DNA from 2 places in the Vibrio sp. V30_P3S12P165 genome. Region 1 is predicted to be linked to the other one. Evidence: riboswitches for the same ligand, from Rfam matches in the RefSeq annotation. Region 1 holds a riboswitch; the other holds the start of a gene.
What was found. Region 1 has a riboswitch for thiamine pyrophosphate ahead of thiC (phosphomethylpyrimidine synthase ThiC). Riboswitches for the same ligand answer to the same signal wherever they lie in the genome.
Positions count from the first base shown of each region.

Region 2: another riboswitch for thiamine pyrophosphate. It lies ahead of thiD (bifunctional hydroxymethylpyrimidine kinase/phosphomethylpyrimidine kinase); the one in region 1 lies ahead of thiC (phosphomethylpyrimidine synthase ThiC).

Region 1 covers NZ_WXWH01000006.1:95,619-103,255, reverse strand. Annotated here, with positions in the region: gene CAG57_RS01830 (alpha-amylase) at 1-457, opposite strand, end outside; gene crcB (fluoride efflux transporter CrcB) at 803-1,186, shown strand; TPP riboswitch at 1,239-1,337, shown strand; gene thiC (phosphomethylpyrimidine synthase ThiC) at 1,443-3,377, shown strand; gene CAG57_RS01815 (thiamine phosphate synthase) at 3,382-4,632, shown strand; gene CAG57_RS01810 (HesA/MoeB/ThiF family protein) at 4,619-5,413, shown strand; gene thiS (sulfur carrier protein ThiS) at 5,407-5,616, shown strand; gene CAG57_RS01800 (thiazole synthase) at 5,619-6,386, shown strand; gene thiH (2-iminoacetate synthase ThiH) at 6,386-7,564, shown strand.
Region 2 covers NZ_WXWH01000013.1:70,025-77,661, reverse strand. Annotated here, with positions in the region: gene CAG57_RS02940 (hypothetical protein) at 1-1, opposite strand, end outside; gene CAG57_RS02935 (LacI family DNA-binding transcriptional regulator) at 173-1,174, opposite strand; gene CAG57_RS02930 (6-phospho-beta-glucosidase) at 1,446-2,879, opposite strand; gene thiD (bifunctional hydroxymethylpyrimidine kinase/phosphomethylpyrimidine kinase) at 2,945-3,829, opposite strand; TPP riboswitch at 3,935-4,032, opposite strand; gene CAG57_RS02920 (ABC transporter ATP-binding protein) at 4,064-5,446, opposite strand; gene CAG57_RS02915 (ABC transporter permease) at 5,443-6,240, opposite strand; gene CAG57_RS02910 (ABC transporter permease) at 6,237-7,190, opposite strand; gene CAG57_RS02905 (ABC transporter substrate-binding protein) at 7,183-7,637, opposite strand, start outside.

The sequences.
Region 1 (7,637 bases):
TACCATTGGCGAAAGTTTGACTCACATTGATCGTTTTTGGCGTGTCACTTGCCACTGGGCAGGTTGACATAAAGTTGGATGTTGCACTGGTTTGTGGCTTGATTTTAACCGTCAGTTGATCAGTTTTAGGGTTCAACTCAAATTGATAAGTGTTGGCTTTAAAAATTCGAATCGGAATAGCCGACTCTTGTGCACAGTTATCTACTTTCAATGGTTGATTAAATTTAATCCGTTCCTCGTCACTTAGCGCAAAATGGGCTCCACAGCTTTGAGCAGCATTTGAAATCGAAAGCGTATAGCTTCCTTTCTCTATCTTCTGTTCAGCAATCAATAACCCCTCTGAGTTCGCTTTGAAAACTGTTTGTTGGTTATTAATGGTTAGTAGCAGTGCCTCTTCAGGAAGTTGACTGCAGGCGCTTATTATCCCGATGGATAATGCAAGTATGGTTTTTTTCATAGTGTCCTTTCCCCCGAATGAAATAGCCTCTTTATAGCAAAACTCCCCCTATACAATCCGAGCGGTTGACCACTTAGTGAGGGATTATTATTACTACAAAAAGTAATCGTGTTCACAAAAATAGCAAGAGTACGAAGGGGATACATTTTTGTTGAAAAACTGCTCATAGAAGAAATATGAGCTTATTTGTATATTTTGTTATTAGAAGTGACTCCGGTAACTTTTTAAAACGTACATCATCTTCTACCTAAAATCCCGATAAAGGAAAAGCTAACTTTACCGATAACGTGCTTCTTTTCCGAAGTGGTAAAGCGGTACAATGGGTAAAACATTATAGGAGGGCTCATGGGACAGTTATCTATTTTAGGGTTGATCGCAATCGGGGGAGCAATCGGTGCCTGTTCTCGTTATGTGGTATCTGAATGGTGTGTGACCTTATTCGGACGATCTTTTCCTTACGGAACATTGACAGTGAATGTGGTGGGATCTTTAATTATGGGGTTACTGATCGCTGCGATTGAGAATGAGTGGCTTGCTCCTTACCCTTGGCGACAAATCATCGGTTTGGGTTTTCTCGGTGCATTAACAACATTTTCGACTTTTTCGATGGATAACGTATTGATGATGCAACAAGGTGCCTTCTTTAAAATGGGGTTTAATGTGTTACTCAATGTCATGTTAAGCATTTCTGCTGCTTGGTGTGGCTATCATTGGTTACTCCGTAGCTGATTAAAAATTATCCTTTTTCTCTTGGTTAACGTTTCGCTCTTCTCTATAATGGCACAACTTGTCGGAGTGCCATAAGGCTGAGACCGTTAATTCGGGATCCGTTGAACCTGATCAGGCTAGAACCTGCGAAGGGAACAAGAGAAGACAATCTGGATGTCTATCTATCCTTCTATTCATCCATCTCCTATTTGTCATCCCCTCTTGTCGCATCTTTCCGCCAAGCATTTATCCCTAATTGTTAACCAAGGAAAATGCTATGTCGATTCGTAAACAAGCGAGACTGGAAGCTAAACAGTTTATTGAAACCCTCTCGGTACAACCGTATCCCAATTCGAAAAAAGTGTATGTCACCGGTTCTCGGCAGGATATTCGTGTTCCCATGCGTGAGATTTCACTGGCCGATAGCCTGATTGGTGGCACAAAACAAGCGCCAATTTTTTCCAGCAATGCCCCGATTCCTGTCTATGATACTTCTGGTTTGTATACCGATCCCGATTATGTAATTGATTTACAAAAAGGTTTACCAAAACTGCGCGAAGCTTGGATTGAAGAACGGCAAGATACGGAAATCTTGCCTGAAATGAGTTCACACTTTGCTCGTGAACGTTTAGCCGATGAAACCCTTGATGAACTGCGTTATGGGAATTTACCCAAAATTCGCCGTGCGAAAACAGGGCAACGAGTGACTCAGCTTCACTATGCGCGGCAAGGAATCATTACGCCAGAGATGGAGTTTGTCGCTTTACGTGAGAATATGGGGCGTCGTCACTATCAGGATGAGCAATTGAATCGTCAGCATTCTGGACAAAACTTTGGTGCCTATTTACCCAAAGAGATAACCCCTGAGTTTGTTCGTCAGGAAGTGGCAGATGGTCGAGCCATCATGCCATGTAATATTAACCATCCTGAATCGGAGCCGATGATTATTGGGCGCAATTTTTTGGTGAAAGTGAATGCCAACATTGGGAACTCTTCCGTTAGTTCTTCGATTGAAGAAGAGGTAGAAAAGCTGGTGTGGTCGACTCGCTGGGGAGGCGATACGGTGATGGATCTTTCCACTGGGCGAAATATTCATGAAACTCGGGAGTGGATTTTACGTAATAGTCCCGTTCCAATTGGGACGGTGCCTATGTATCAAGCCTTAGAAAAAGTCAATGGGGTGGCAGAAAATCTGACGTGGCAAGTGATGCGCGATACCTTGCTTGAGCAAGCCGAGCAAGGGGTCGATTACTTTACCATTCATGCTGGGGTGTTATTACGCTATGTTCCCATGACCGCCAAACGGGTAACGGGAATTGTTTCTCGTGGTGGTTCTATCATCGCTAAATGGTGCTTGGCACACCATCAAGAAAACTTCCTCTATACCCATTTTCGAGAAATCTGTGAAATCTGTGCGCAATACGATGTCGCGTTATCGCTAGGAGATGGCCTGCGTCCCGGCTCGATTGCCGATGCCAATGATGAAGCACAATTTGCCGAGTTACATACCTTGGGTGAACTGACAAAAATTGCTTGGGAATATGATGTTCAGGTGATGATCGAAGGGCCGGGACATGTGCCAATGCATATGATTAAGGCCAATATGGATGAGCAGCTAGTGCATTGCCATCAAGCGCCATTTTATACCCTTGGCCCACTGACCACCGATATTGCACCGGGCTATGACCACATTACTTCTGGTATTGGGGCGGCGCTGATCGGTTGGTTTGGGTGTGCCATGCTCTGTTATGTTACTCCAAAAGAACACTTAGGCTTACCCAATAAAGAAGATGTTAAAACCGGTTTAATTACCTACAAACTTGCCGCCCATGCCGCTGATTTAGCGAAAGGTCATCCCGGTGCGCAGCTCCGTGATAATGCGTTATCGAAAGCTCGCTTTGAGTTCCGTTGGCAAGATCAGTTTAACTTATCACTAGACCCAGTGACAGCCAAAGCCTTCCATGATGAAACCTTACCGCAAGAATCGGGCAAAGTGGCTCACTTTTGTTCTATGTGTGGCCCTAAGTTCTGTTCAATGAAAATCTCTCAAGAGGTACGGGAATACGCCAATCATCCGCAGCAGGTTGCAGCGGATCAAGCCATTTCCGTCACCCTGTTGGATGATCCATTACAAGGCATGGCGCAGAAATCACAGGAATTTCGTGCGGCTGGATCGGAGTTATACCATCCTGCTATCAGTACAGAGGAGTAAGCTTGTGAAGTTACTGATCCCCTCACATTGTATTGCGCTGACGGGAGAGGTGCAGCAAGTTTTACGGCTTGCTCAGCAACAAGGATTTGCGATTGAATCAGTGGTGCTGGGTGTAAGCTCAACGCCATCGTTGCAGCTTGTTACTGATACCACTTCCTCTTTCTCTTGCGATCTCTTTGCTCATATTGATCAACCCCAAGGTACGAATGAGCGTGTGATACGTTATTTTTCATCCATTTCAAATCTAGAAGTGGACGAGAATAGCATTATTATTGGTGGGCATATTCAAGGTAAAGTCGTCGATTTTTGGCAACAACAAGGGGTTCACTATCGGCTCACCTCTGTTTCGGTTTTGGAGCCGCCACAAGCATGGCGACACTTTGCTTGGTTAATGGCGGCATTGAGTTTGGATTTCCCTCTGCATGATGCTTTGATACTTGCGCGAGCTGCATTAAAGGTTTCACGTGAAACATGGCCGACCGAGTATCAAGATTTTCCGGTTCCTTATTTATTTTCTGCCAACGCCTTTCGAACACTCGCATTTCCACCATTACAGAAGGAGAGCTTAGGGCTATACCCTGTGGTGGATGATGTTGGTTGGGTTAATCGGTTGCTGCAACTTGGGGTTAAAACCGTTCAGTTGAGAATTAAGCATCCGCAGCAACTGGACTTAGAACCGCAAATCATCCAAGCCATTGCATTAGGGCGGCAGTATCAGGCGCAAGTGTTTATTAATGATTATTGGCAATTGGCGATAAAACATGGTGCATTTGGCGTCCATCTTGGGCAAGAGGATTTACAAACGGCCGATATTCAAGCGCTTGCCAAGGCTAATATTCGCTTAGGGCTATCCAGCCATGGCTACTTTGAATTGCTTTATGCTCAGCAGTTTCAGCCCAGCTATATTGCCCTTGGGCATATCTTTCCCACCACCACGAAAAAAATGCCTTCTAAACCACAAGGCTTAGTTCGCTTGGCTTTGTATCAACAGTTACTCAACACCCTGCCTTATGGGGACATGCCCAATGGGGAAGATCAAGGCATGCCAAGTGTTGCGATTGGGGGAATTGATTTGAGTAATATCCAGTCCGTTGTGGATTGTGGTGTTACCAGTGTCGCTGTGGTGCGTGCGGTGACTCAAGCCGAAGATCCCCAGTTAGCGGTTCAACAGTTACAAGCGAGTTTCTCTCAAAACTTAAATTTGACGCTTGGATCAGTGAGTCATCCATCGGAGGTCACTGATGTTATCGGATAAACAATTTTTACGTTACCAGCGACAAATTTGCTTAAACGAAGTGGGTGAGCAAGGACAAGCATATCTGTTTAACCGCAGCGTATTACTGATTGGGTGTGGTGGATTAGGAAATGCCGCGGCACTGTATTTGGCTGCCGCGGGTGTGGGGAGGTTAATCTTGGCGGATGATGATCTTGTTGAAGTGTCAAATCTGGCTCGGCAAATCGGTTTTAGAACGCCGCAGATTGGAATGGCGAAAGTCTTAGCATTGGCAGAGTCTTTGGCACAATTAAATCCTGAATGCAAAATTCGCCCAGTGAATCGGCGGATGGATCGATCATTATTAACCTTAGAGGTGGCATTGGCCGATGTGGTGTTGGATTGCAGTGATAATTTTTTGACTCGTCATAGTATCAACCAGGTGTGCTATGAGCAAGGTGTCCCACTGATTTCAGGCTCAGCCATTGGTTGGCAAGGGCAGCTCATTGGCTTTGATTTTACTCAGCCAAATTCAGGCTGTTATGCCTGTTTTGCTCCACAAAAGCAGCAAAAGAGTCAGCGCTGTTCTGATAGCGGAGTGATGGGGCCTGTGGTGGGAACCATAGGTAGCTTACAAGCGTTATTGGCATTACAGACGTTAATGAAGATGGATAACGTCCCTTTTTCTCGGTTCCACCAGTTTGATGGCCGGTATTTGAGTTGGCAGCAGTGGCAGCTCACGCCTGACCCCGATTGTTCCATTTGTTCAACACCCCTAAATCATCGAGTATCCGCTCATGTTCAGCCGAAGGAGGAATTATGACAATGGTGATTACCATTAACCAGCAGCCACAGCAGGTAGCTCAAGGGCGAACGTTGCAGCAAATACAACAGGAGTTGCAACTTCCCACCTTAGGCTGTGTTTTTGCCATTAATGACAACATTATTTCTAAAGGGTTGTGGGCAAAAACCTATTTGAATGACGGCGACCAAATCTCTCTTTTTCAAGCCATCGCAGGAGGCTAAATATGTTGAGCATCGCAGGAAAAACCTTTCAATCTCGCTTACTTACTGGTACGGGTAAGTTTGCAAATAGCCATGTTATGGCTCAAGCGATCCAAGCGAGTGGATCACAACTGGTGACGATGGCATTAAAAAGGGTTGATTTAAAAAGCCGTGAAGATGACATTCTTGCACCGCTGATTCAGGCGGGGGTCAATTTATTGCCCAATACTTCAGGAGCAAAAACTGCACGCGAGGCGGTTTATGCTGCGCAACTGGCTCGTGAAGCTTTGGAAACCAACTGGGTGAAATTAGAAATTCATCCCGATGCTAAATATCTGATGCCCGATCCTATCGAAACACTGCAAGCAGCAGAGCAACTGGTTAAGCAGGGGTTTACTGTGCTGCCGTATTGTCATGCTGACCCCGTGCTCTGTAAACGGTTAGAAGACGTGGGGTGCGCTGCGGTAATGCCGCTTGCTGCTCCCATTGGCAGTAACCAAGGGTTAATCAGCAAACGCTTTTTGGAAATCATTATCGAGCAGGCGCAAGTGCCGGTCATTATTGATGCCGGTATTGGTGCGCCTTCGGATGCGCTATTAGCGATGGAAATGGGCGCAGATGCGGTGTTGGTCAATACGGCCATTGCTACTGCGGCAAATCCCGTCTTGATGGCAAAAGCGTTTAAGCAAGCGGTTGAGACTGGGCGGTTAGCCTATCAAGCTGGGGTAGCTGGGCAAAAGTTACAGGCTGTGGCTTCCAGTCCATTCACCGCTTTTTTGGATGAAGAATGATGAGCTTTATTGAACGATTTAACCAACTGGATTGGGATGACATCAAGCTCTCTGTGCAGAGTAAAACCCGTGTAGATGTTGAACGTGCACTGTCAAAATCGGTCAGAAACTTAGCCGATTTTCAGGCATTAATTTCTCCTGCGGCAGAGCCTTATCTAGAGCTGATGGCGCAACTTTCTTACGCGGCTACACGTCAGCGTTTTGGTCATACCATGTCGTTGTATGTGCCGCTTTATCTCTCGAATTTGTGTTCTAACGCGTGTACCTATTGTGGATTTTCAATGGAAAATCGCATTAAACGTAAAACGTTAAACAAACAAGAAGTAACACAAGAGATAGCAGCGATTAAGGCGATGCGGTTTGATAGTGTTTTATTGGTCACGGGGGAGCATGAAACCAAAGTTGGCATGCACTATTTCCGGCAAATGCTTCCGATCATCAAGCCTCATTTTCATTATTTGGCCATGGAAGTGCAGCCGTTAGAGCAGCAAGACTATGCTGAACTTAAAACACTCGGTTTAGATGCGGTCATGGTGTATCAAGAAACCTATCATCCTTCGACTTACGCTGAGCACCATTTGCGTGGCAAGAAGATGGACTTTGAGTTTCGCTTAACCACGCCAGATCGACTGGCCAAGGCGGGGATGGATAAAATTGGCTTAGGGGCCTTGATCGGGTTAGAAGATTGGCGAACCGATGCGTTTTATGTCGCGGCCCATCTCGACTACTTGGAGAAAACTTACTGGAAAAGTCGTTATTCGATTTCATTCCCTCGCTTACGCCCCTGTACGGGAGGTTTGCAGCCTAAATCGATTATGTCCGATAAGCAGTTAATCCAATTAATTTGTGCTTTCCGCTTATTCAGTCCGCAAGTGGAACTCTCTCTTTCCACTCGTGAATCGGCTAAGTTTCGTGATCATGCGGCATTATTGGGTATTACCAGTATGTCGGCGGCATCAAAAACTCAGCCCGGAGGGTATGCTGACCCTAAGGTTGAGTTAGAACAATTTGCGATCAGTGATGAACGTAGTGCTATCGAGGTTGAATCAGCAATTAAAGCGAATGGATTAGCCGCGGTGTGGCATGATTGGCATGAGGTCTATTCCGGTGTTTCACGTGAAACAAACGGCTCTGCATCATCTATTTCTTCATCGCCTATTTCATCTTCATCGTCGTAGAGTCATTCCGTCACAGAGAGTAAAACGTTATCGACGAGAGATACGGTAGATAGTAGATAATAGATAAATGTGA
Region 2 (7,637 bases), on a different contig from region 1:
TACATATTCCTTACTTTAGAGAAAACTTAACTATTAGGAGGGCAGTTAAGTGTGAAAAGACCATCATTGACTGTGCAGCAAGGTGTTGCTTTGCGATTTATCAACAATAGTGCAAAAGGCAGCCTTGGTTATATCATTTAATCGGCGCAATGTGATCGTTTCACGCTGAAAATTAAGCGGACAGTGACGACTCACGCACGATTAACTGGCCAAGATAGGTATGATGTAATGAGGTCACTGGCTGCTTATTAGCAAGTATCACCGCGCATTGTGTGGCCGCTTGAGTTAACTCGACAATCGGCAGCGCCACGGTTGATAAACTTGGAATGGCATACGCGGCAGCGGGTTCGTTATCAATACCAATCACGGCAATATCTTGTGGTACGCGCTGGCCGTGCTCATGTAAAGCGCGAATGGCCCCAATCGCCATATCATCATTACAGGCAAAAATCGCACTAAAGTTGACGCCACGAGTGAGTAGCTGCTGGGTAGCATGGTAGCCAGAGTTAAGGCTATTATCGCCTGCGACGATCAAATCAGGGTTAGGTTCAATATTAGATTGCGCGAGTTGCTGCTGATAAGCGGCGAAGCGGAGCTGACCAGTTTCACTGTTGAGCGGTGAAGTAAGACAAGCAATCGCTCGATGGCCAAGGGTTAATAAGTGCTGCATAGCAAGGGTAGCTAATTGAGTTTGATCTAAGCCAAAGCTTGCGATGGCAGCCGTAGAAAAGCGTCGATTTAACACCACGAGCGGTATGGCATGCGTTTGTTGCCACTGACTTAGCTCGCTTTCCGTTAAATGACGGCTATAGATCATAATCGTGTCACAGCGTTGATTCGCCAATGTTTGCAGCGCTTCTCGCTCACCTTGGGCACTATTTTTACCATTGACCACCAGCAATTTTTTGCCCGCTTGGTGGGCCCCTTGTTCGGCATGATGCAGAATGCTACCAAAATAGCTGCTTTGAAAATGTGGCAAACTTAAACCAATTGCATGAGAGGTATTGGTGGCCAGCGCTTGCGCTAAGGTATTGGGTTGATAACCGAGTTGTTGCATGGTGGCAAGAACCGCTTGGCGGGTGGATTCTTTTACTTGACCATTGCCGTTCAGCACTCGTGATACGGTTGCTTTAGACACTCCGGCGGCTTTGCATACATCATTAATGGTGGCCATGACGGCAATTACTCCTAACTGATCCAGCCCTTTGTCATTTGAGCGTGCAAAGGGCTGGTGAGTGTATACCCTTCCGACTTGAAGCTGTAGGGGTGTTGACTACGTTCGTTCGCCCCAATCACATAGTCTATCTATGTTTATGGGGACTTACTCACTTGCCGCCTACCTGCAACTCCAAGTTGTTTGGGTATAGCGTGTTATTCATCTCAGCTCTATACCCTTCCTACTTGCCGCCTAGCGGCAACGGTGAGTGGTTTGGGTATCGATGGAATTAAATATTTTGTCCGTTACTGGCAATCACTTGCTGGTACCAGTAAAAGCTTTTCTTCTTCGAGCGCGCCATGGTCCCAGTGCCATCATCGTGCTTATCGACATAGATGAAACCATAACGTTTTTTGTATTCACCGGTGGTAAAAGACACGCAATCAATACAGCCCCAAGGGGTATAGCCCATCACCTCAATACCATCGTAGTTAATGGCGGTCGCCACCGCTTTGATGTGCTCGCTGAGATAGTTAATTCGATAATCATCATTAATTGAACCATCCGCTTGCACTTCATCAAGCGCGCCAAGACCATTTTCGACAATAAAAATTGGCTTTTGGTAACGCTCATACAGTTCAGATAAGGCAACACGTAAACCGTCGGGATCGATTTGCCAGCCCCAATCAGACGCGGGTAGATATGGATTGAGACGGCTATTTTCAAACAAAGAGGTCGTTTGTCCTTGCTCTTTCTGGGTTGAGACAATATTGGTCATGTAGTAGCTGATCGCGAGGTAATCAGCGCAGCCTTCACGTAAAATTTGCTCATCCCCAGCGGCGATGTCGATTTGGATATTTTTACGTTGCCATTCTTTAATCAAATAACTTGGGTAGTAGCCACGTACTTGAACGTCACTAAATAGATACTTTTCGCGCATCAGCTCTTGTGCGAGTAACACGTCTTCTGGACGACAAGTAGCTGGGTAGAGCGGCATGATGTGGATCATGCTACCGATTTTAAAATCAGGGTTTATCTGATGGCCTAATTTGACCACTTGCGCACTGGCAACAAATTGATGGTGCAGCACTTGGTACATCATCTGTTCAGGATTTGGGTAATCGGTGTAGATCATCCCTGAGTTACAATATCCCCAAATCGGCAGTTTCCAGTTACGCTGATTGTTAATTTCATTAAAAGTGATCCAGTATTTGACTTTGTGCTGATAGCGCTCCATCACAGTCTGGCTAAATTTAACGAAAAAGTCGATCACTTGGCGATTCGCCCAACTGCCATAGTGTTTCACTAAGTGATTCGGCATTTCGAAATGCGAAAGGGTGATGACCGGTTCAATGCCGTATTTCAATAGCTCATCAAACAGATCATCATAAAATTGCAGCCCAGCTTCGTTAGGTGTGGCTTCATCGCCGTTCGGAAAAATCCGCGTCCAAGCAATCGATGTGCGAAAGCATTTAAAGCCCATCTCAGCAAATAACGCGATATCTTCTTTATAATGCCCATAAAAATCAATCGCTTCATGGTTAGGATAAAACTGATCGGATTCTACGCTATCGGTGATCACTCGCGGTACTTCATGCGCCCCTTTAGTCAGCACATCAACTACACTCACGCCTTTACCGTCTTTGTTCCAGCCACCTTCTACTTGGTGAGCCGCCACTGCGCCGCCCCAGAGAAAATCTTTCGGAAAACTGTACTGTGTCATAGGTTACCCCTTAATCATTTACCAGAAATAGGCTTAATCTGTGACTAGTCTAGATCGTTTTTTACTCAATTGAAACCGGTTTCTGTAACCGGTTTCAATTTTTTCTGTTCGGTGTGAACTTTGCCGTGAAGCGCATAGAAATGATGCACAGGCCCATGGCCTTTACCTACCTGTAACTGGTCAGCATGTAAGATGGCTTGCGAGATATAATGCTTTGCTCGCGATACCGCTTGCTCAAGGCTTAAGCCTTGCGCGAGGTAAGAAGCGAGCGCTGCAGAAAGGGTACAACCTGTACCATGAGTATTGCTGGTGTGGATTCTTCGCCCTGAAAAACACCTTACCCGCGATCCGCAGATCAGCCAATCGTGACTATTTACGGATGCAGTAAAGTGGCCACCTTTAAGCAGCACCGCTTGGCTTGGCAAAGTCTGTAATGCCGCGATGATCTCATCAAGTTGCTGGTCGTGTTTTGGTATCGGACAGCCAGTAAATACCGCGGCTTCAGGTAAGTTAGGCGTGATAACCGTGGCTAATGGCAATAACTGTTGTTTTAAGTCATTGACGGCTTGTTCGGCAAGTAACGCATCACCGCTGGTGGCGACCATTAACGGATCTAACACGATAATCTTTGGTTGATAGTGACGGAGTTTTTCAGCCACGATATGGATAATCTGGCTATCAGCCAGCATACCAATTTTTACCGCGGCCACGGTAAAGTCACTAAAAATCGCATCCAGTTGACTGGCAATGTGTTCAATGGCAATCGGTAAAATTGCCGTTACTCCAAGGGTATTTTGGGAGGTGATGGCGGTAATGGCGCTACAAGCATAGCTACCAGTGGCGGAAATGGCCTTGATATCGGCTTGGATCCCCGCACCGCCGCCGCTATCTGAGCCAGCAATAGTTAATACGATTGGGATGGGTGAAATAGCAGATAAGGTGTTGCTCATGACAGGCTCCTATAGATGACGTATAGGAACTGGCCAATGACGACCAAAATGGTCGAAGCTAAATCATCGTATACACATTGATGCTAGTGGTATGCGAAGGCTGCGTCATCGGTTGCCATAGTTCCCTACGTCAGTGCTAACTGAATCAGGTTCAACGGGTCTCGCAATGCGATCTCAGCCTTAAGGCTCCCCGACTATAATGGCCTATACTAACAAATAATTTAAGTGAAACAACTAGAGTTGAACCACCTTATGACAGCGCTTCTCTAATGCTACTTTATCATGGCTAATGAGGACTAACGCGCAGCCTATCTGTTGTGTTAAATCCAGCATCAATTCCAATGTGTTTGCTGCGGTAACGGGGTCAAGACGAGAGGTGGGTTCATCGGCAATCAGTAGCTTAGGCTTCATTAATAAAGCCCGTAAAATAGCAAAGCGCTGTAATTCCCCTCCCGAGATTTGGGTTGCCTGACGCAGCAATAAATCCGGTGGTAAGTTGAGTTTTGCCATTAAGATCGGGATCGCCTGCTTATCAATCGCATGTCGTTGTTCAAGATCGTTCAATAGCGTTTGCAATGTGCAATGTTTCGCCAACGCACTGGGAGGGTCTTGATACAGCTTCAGCGCCTCAGCGACCTTGATTTTCTGGTGAAACGTGATGCTGCCAGAGCAAGGGGATTGTAACCCAAGCAAGAGATCGGCCAAGGTTGATTTGCCACAACCGCTGTCACCGCTGATGCCAAGAACTTCACCACTGGCTAATGTGAAATTAAGATCTCGAAATAGTGTTTTCTTTGCAAACCCTTTGGTTAACTGATGAACCGTCAGTAGTGGTTCACCTATTTGAGGTTTAGAACGTTTTTCCCAAAAATGGGGATCAGCAGCAATAAGGGCTTTGGTGTAGTCTGATTGAGGGTGTTTAAGCACTTGTTCTGCTGGCCCTCGCTCTTGGATAACCCCTTTTCTCATGACAATGATCTCTCCCCCTAAGCGGTCAGCGACTTCAACATCATGAGTAATGGTGAGTACCGCTCCTCGTTGCTTATGGGTGAGGAGCTGTTCAATAATCTGATCTCTTCGACTGCTGTCTAGCCCTTTGGTTGGTTCATCAGCGATCAACAGTTCGCCTCCTGCTTGAGTGGCGCAAAGATAGGCTACCCGCTGTGCCATGCCTCCAGAGAGCTGATGGGGGTATTTCCCTTGGTCTTGGCTAAGTTCAACCTGATTAAAGGCTGCCTGCGTTTTTTCATTCGCCTGGGCGGCATTGTGATTAACTAACGTATGAACTTCACGGACTTGCTCACCTACGTTCATTAATGGGCTTAAGGCGTACCAAGGTTCTTGAGGGAGAATCGAGATTTTCTTTCCCCAGAGTGCTTGACGCTCTGCCTGAGAGCGGGAGTTCTGATTTTTTCCAAATAGCGTGATATTTCCTTGCAAGGTTAACTCATTGGGTAACGTTCCAATAATTGCATTGGCAAGAAGGCTTTTCCCTGAGCCCGTTTCTCCTAAAATGGTGACTGCTTCACCAGAAGCCAGATGGAAGGAGACGGGATCAACCAAACACTGTTCTTGGCTATTGATCGCTAACTGCTCTACGTGTAATAAAGTGTTCATGCGTGTTTACCTCGAGCTAATAGATGAAAACTCATGACTAACAGAAAGACGACCACGATAGGCTGAAGCAGTACCCATGGGGCTTGATGATAATAACGAAATAACTCAACCATCATGAGCCCTAGTTCTGCGGCGGGTGGTTTAAGGCCTACATATAAAAAACCAATCGAGGCAAGCGCCAAGATGGCATTTCCAGCCCCAAAGCAACCTAAGGTAAAGAGATCGGTACGCAGTGTTGGCCACAAGTGGCGTTTAAATTGATACCACGAACTGAATCCGTAAAGTCGGGCGGCTTCGATTTCGGGAGAGCGCAGCAAGGTTAGGGTTCGGCTACGCACCACTCGAAAATACTCTACCCATAAAATTAAAGAGATAGCAAAATAGAGGATCATAAATGAGCCCGGTAGCATGGCACCAAAAAGAAGAACTAAAATGAGCCCCGGCATAGCCAAAAGTAGGTTGACCAACCACGACAAGCTTTTATCCCACCAGCCCCCTTTCCATGCCGCCACCACCCCTGCGAGTAGCCCTAATGAAGCCGAGGTGAGAACACTGAACAGCGCCATACTGAGCGAGGTCATAATTGCACTACTGAGCCGAGCGTAGTTACTGCGGCCATAGTGATCTCGCCCGAACGGTTCTTGCCAAGACGGTAATGCAAACGCTTGAGATAATGATTGTTGGGCCGGATCACCCTGATAAAAAAGCCACTCGATGGCGGTGAGCGTGATGAGAACGAATAAAATACTCAATCCCACCCATTGGGTTCGAGATAAATGAATAAGGCCACTCATGCGTGTGATTCCTGTTTTGCAAATCGTTGTCTTGGATCTAGGTAATACTGGGCCACATCAACCAAGGTATTGATGAACACAAACAGTAACCCCATGATCAATGCCGCACCTTGGATCATCGGAATATCACGTTGGAAGATAGCGTGAGAAAGGGCATGACCAATACCGGGCCAGGAAAATAAGGATTCAATCATGACGATTCCTTCTACCAAGCCGACTGCTTGAATGCCAACGAAAGCAATGACGGGCAAAGCAATATTTTTATGTGCATGTCGCTGAAATGCCTGAGATTCGGTTAACCCCTTAAGACGTGCAAACTGAAAATAGGAGGAATGAATCACTTGGTGGGTGGCATTACGGATCATTCGATTAGACATAGCGGCAAGGCTACATGCCAATGCGCATGCAGGAAGAATCACGTGTTCTAGTCGGCCAAACCCCGCTACGGGCAGTAAGTTCAGGTGTAAAGAGAAAATCAAGATCAGCACCAACCCAATCAGAAAGACTGGCTGAGCCCTAACAGTGATTGAACCAAAGAGCGCAAGGTGATCGCTCCACTGGTTAACTCTTCTTCCACAGTAGATCCCAAGTGGAATGGCAAGGCATAGAGAAAGTAACGTTGCTGCGCCCGCAAGAAGTAATGAATGGCCAAGCTGATGAGATAGGGCATCAACAATCGGCTCGCCACTGACGAGAGAATGCCCCAAATTAAAATGCAACAAATCCCATAGCCAACTGAGATAAAGCTCAACACCTGAACGATCAAGCCCAAGTTCCGCTCGCACCGCTAAGGCGGCTTGTTCATTGACATAGTCATAACCATACCGACCTGCTGCAATGCGGTAGGCGATATCGCCGGGGATCATTCTCATCAAAATAAACGTCAAGGTGCCCACTGACCAAGCGACAAAAAGTGCTTGGTACAACCGAGAGAGCAAGAGTTTAGTCATGGAACTTCATCTCCGACAGACGGTAGTTAATCTCAAAAGGGTCAAAAGAGAAGCCATGAATTTGACGATTTACCGCGATAATTTGTTGGTAATAAGTCACAGGAATAAGAGGCATTTCATCAGCAAGGATATGAGCGGCTTGCTGAGCCAATTGTTCATATTTCTCTGGGTCAGATTCAGTGACTAGCAGATCAAGCTGTTGTGAGAAGAGATCGGATGACCAGTGCATGGGCCCCCAATCGGATCCTTTTTCGGTAGCAAAATCTTCCATTAGTAAAGGTAGGGGGTCAGCAAGTGTACCGAAATTGCGGGCAATTAGTGCCAGTTCTAATGAATTATCATGATGCTTGGCAGGAATGGCACTGGAATTATCAATCGAAATTTGAACATCAATACCCAACTCTCGCCATTGTGCTTGGATTGCCGTTGCGAGGAGAGGAAGCTCTG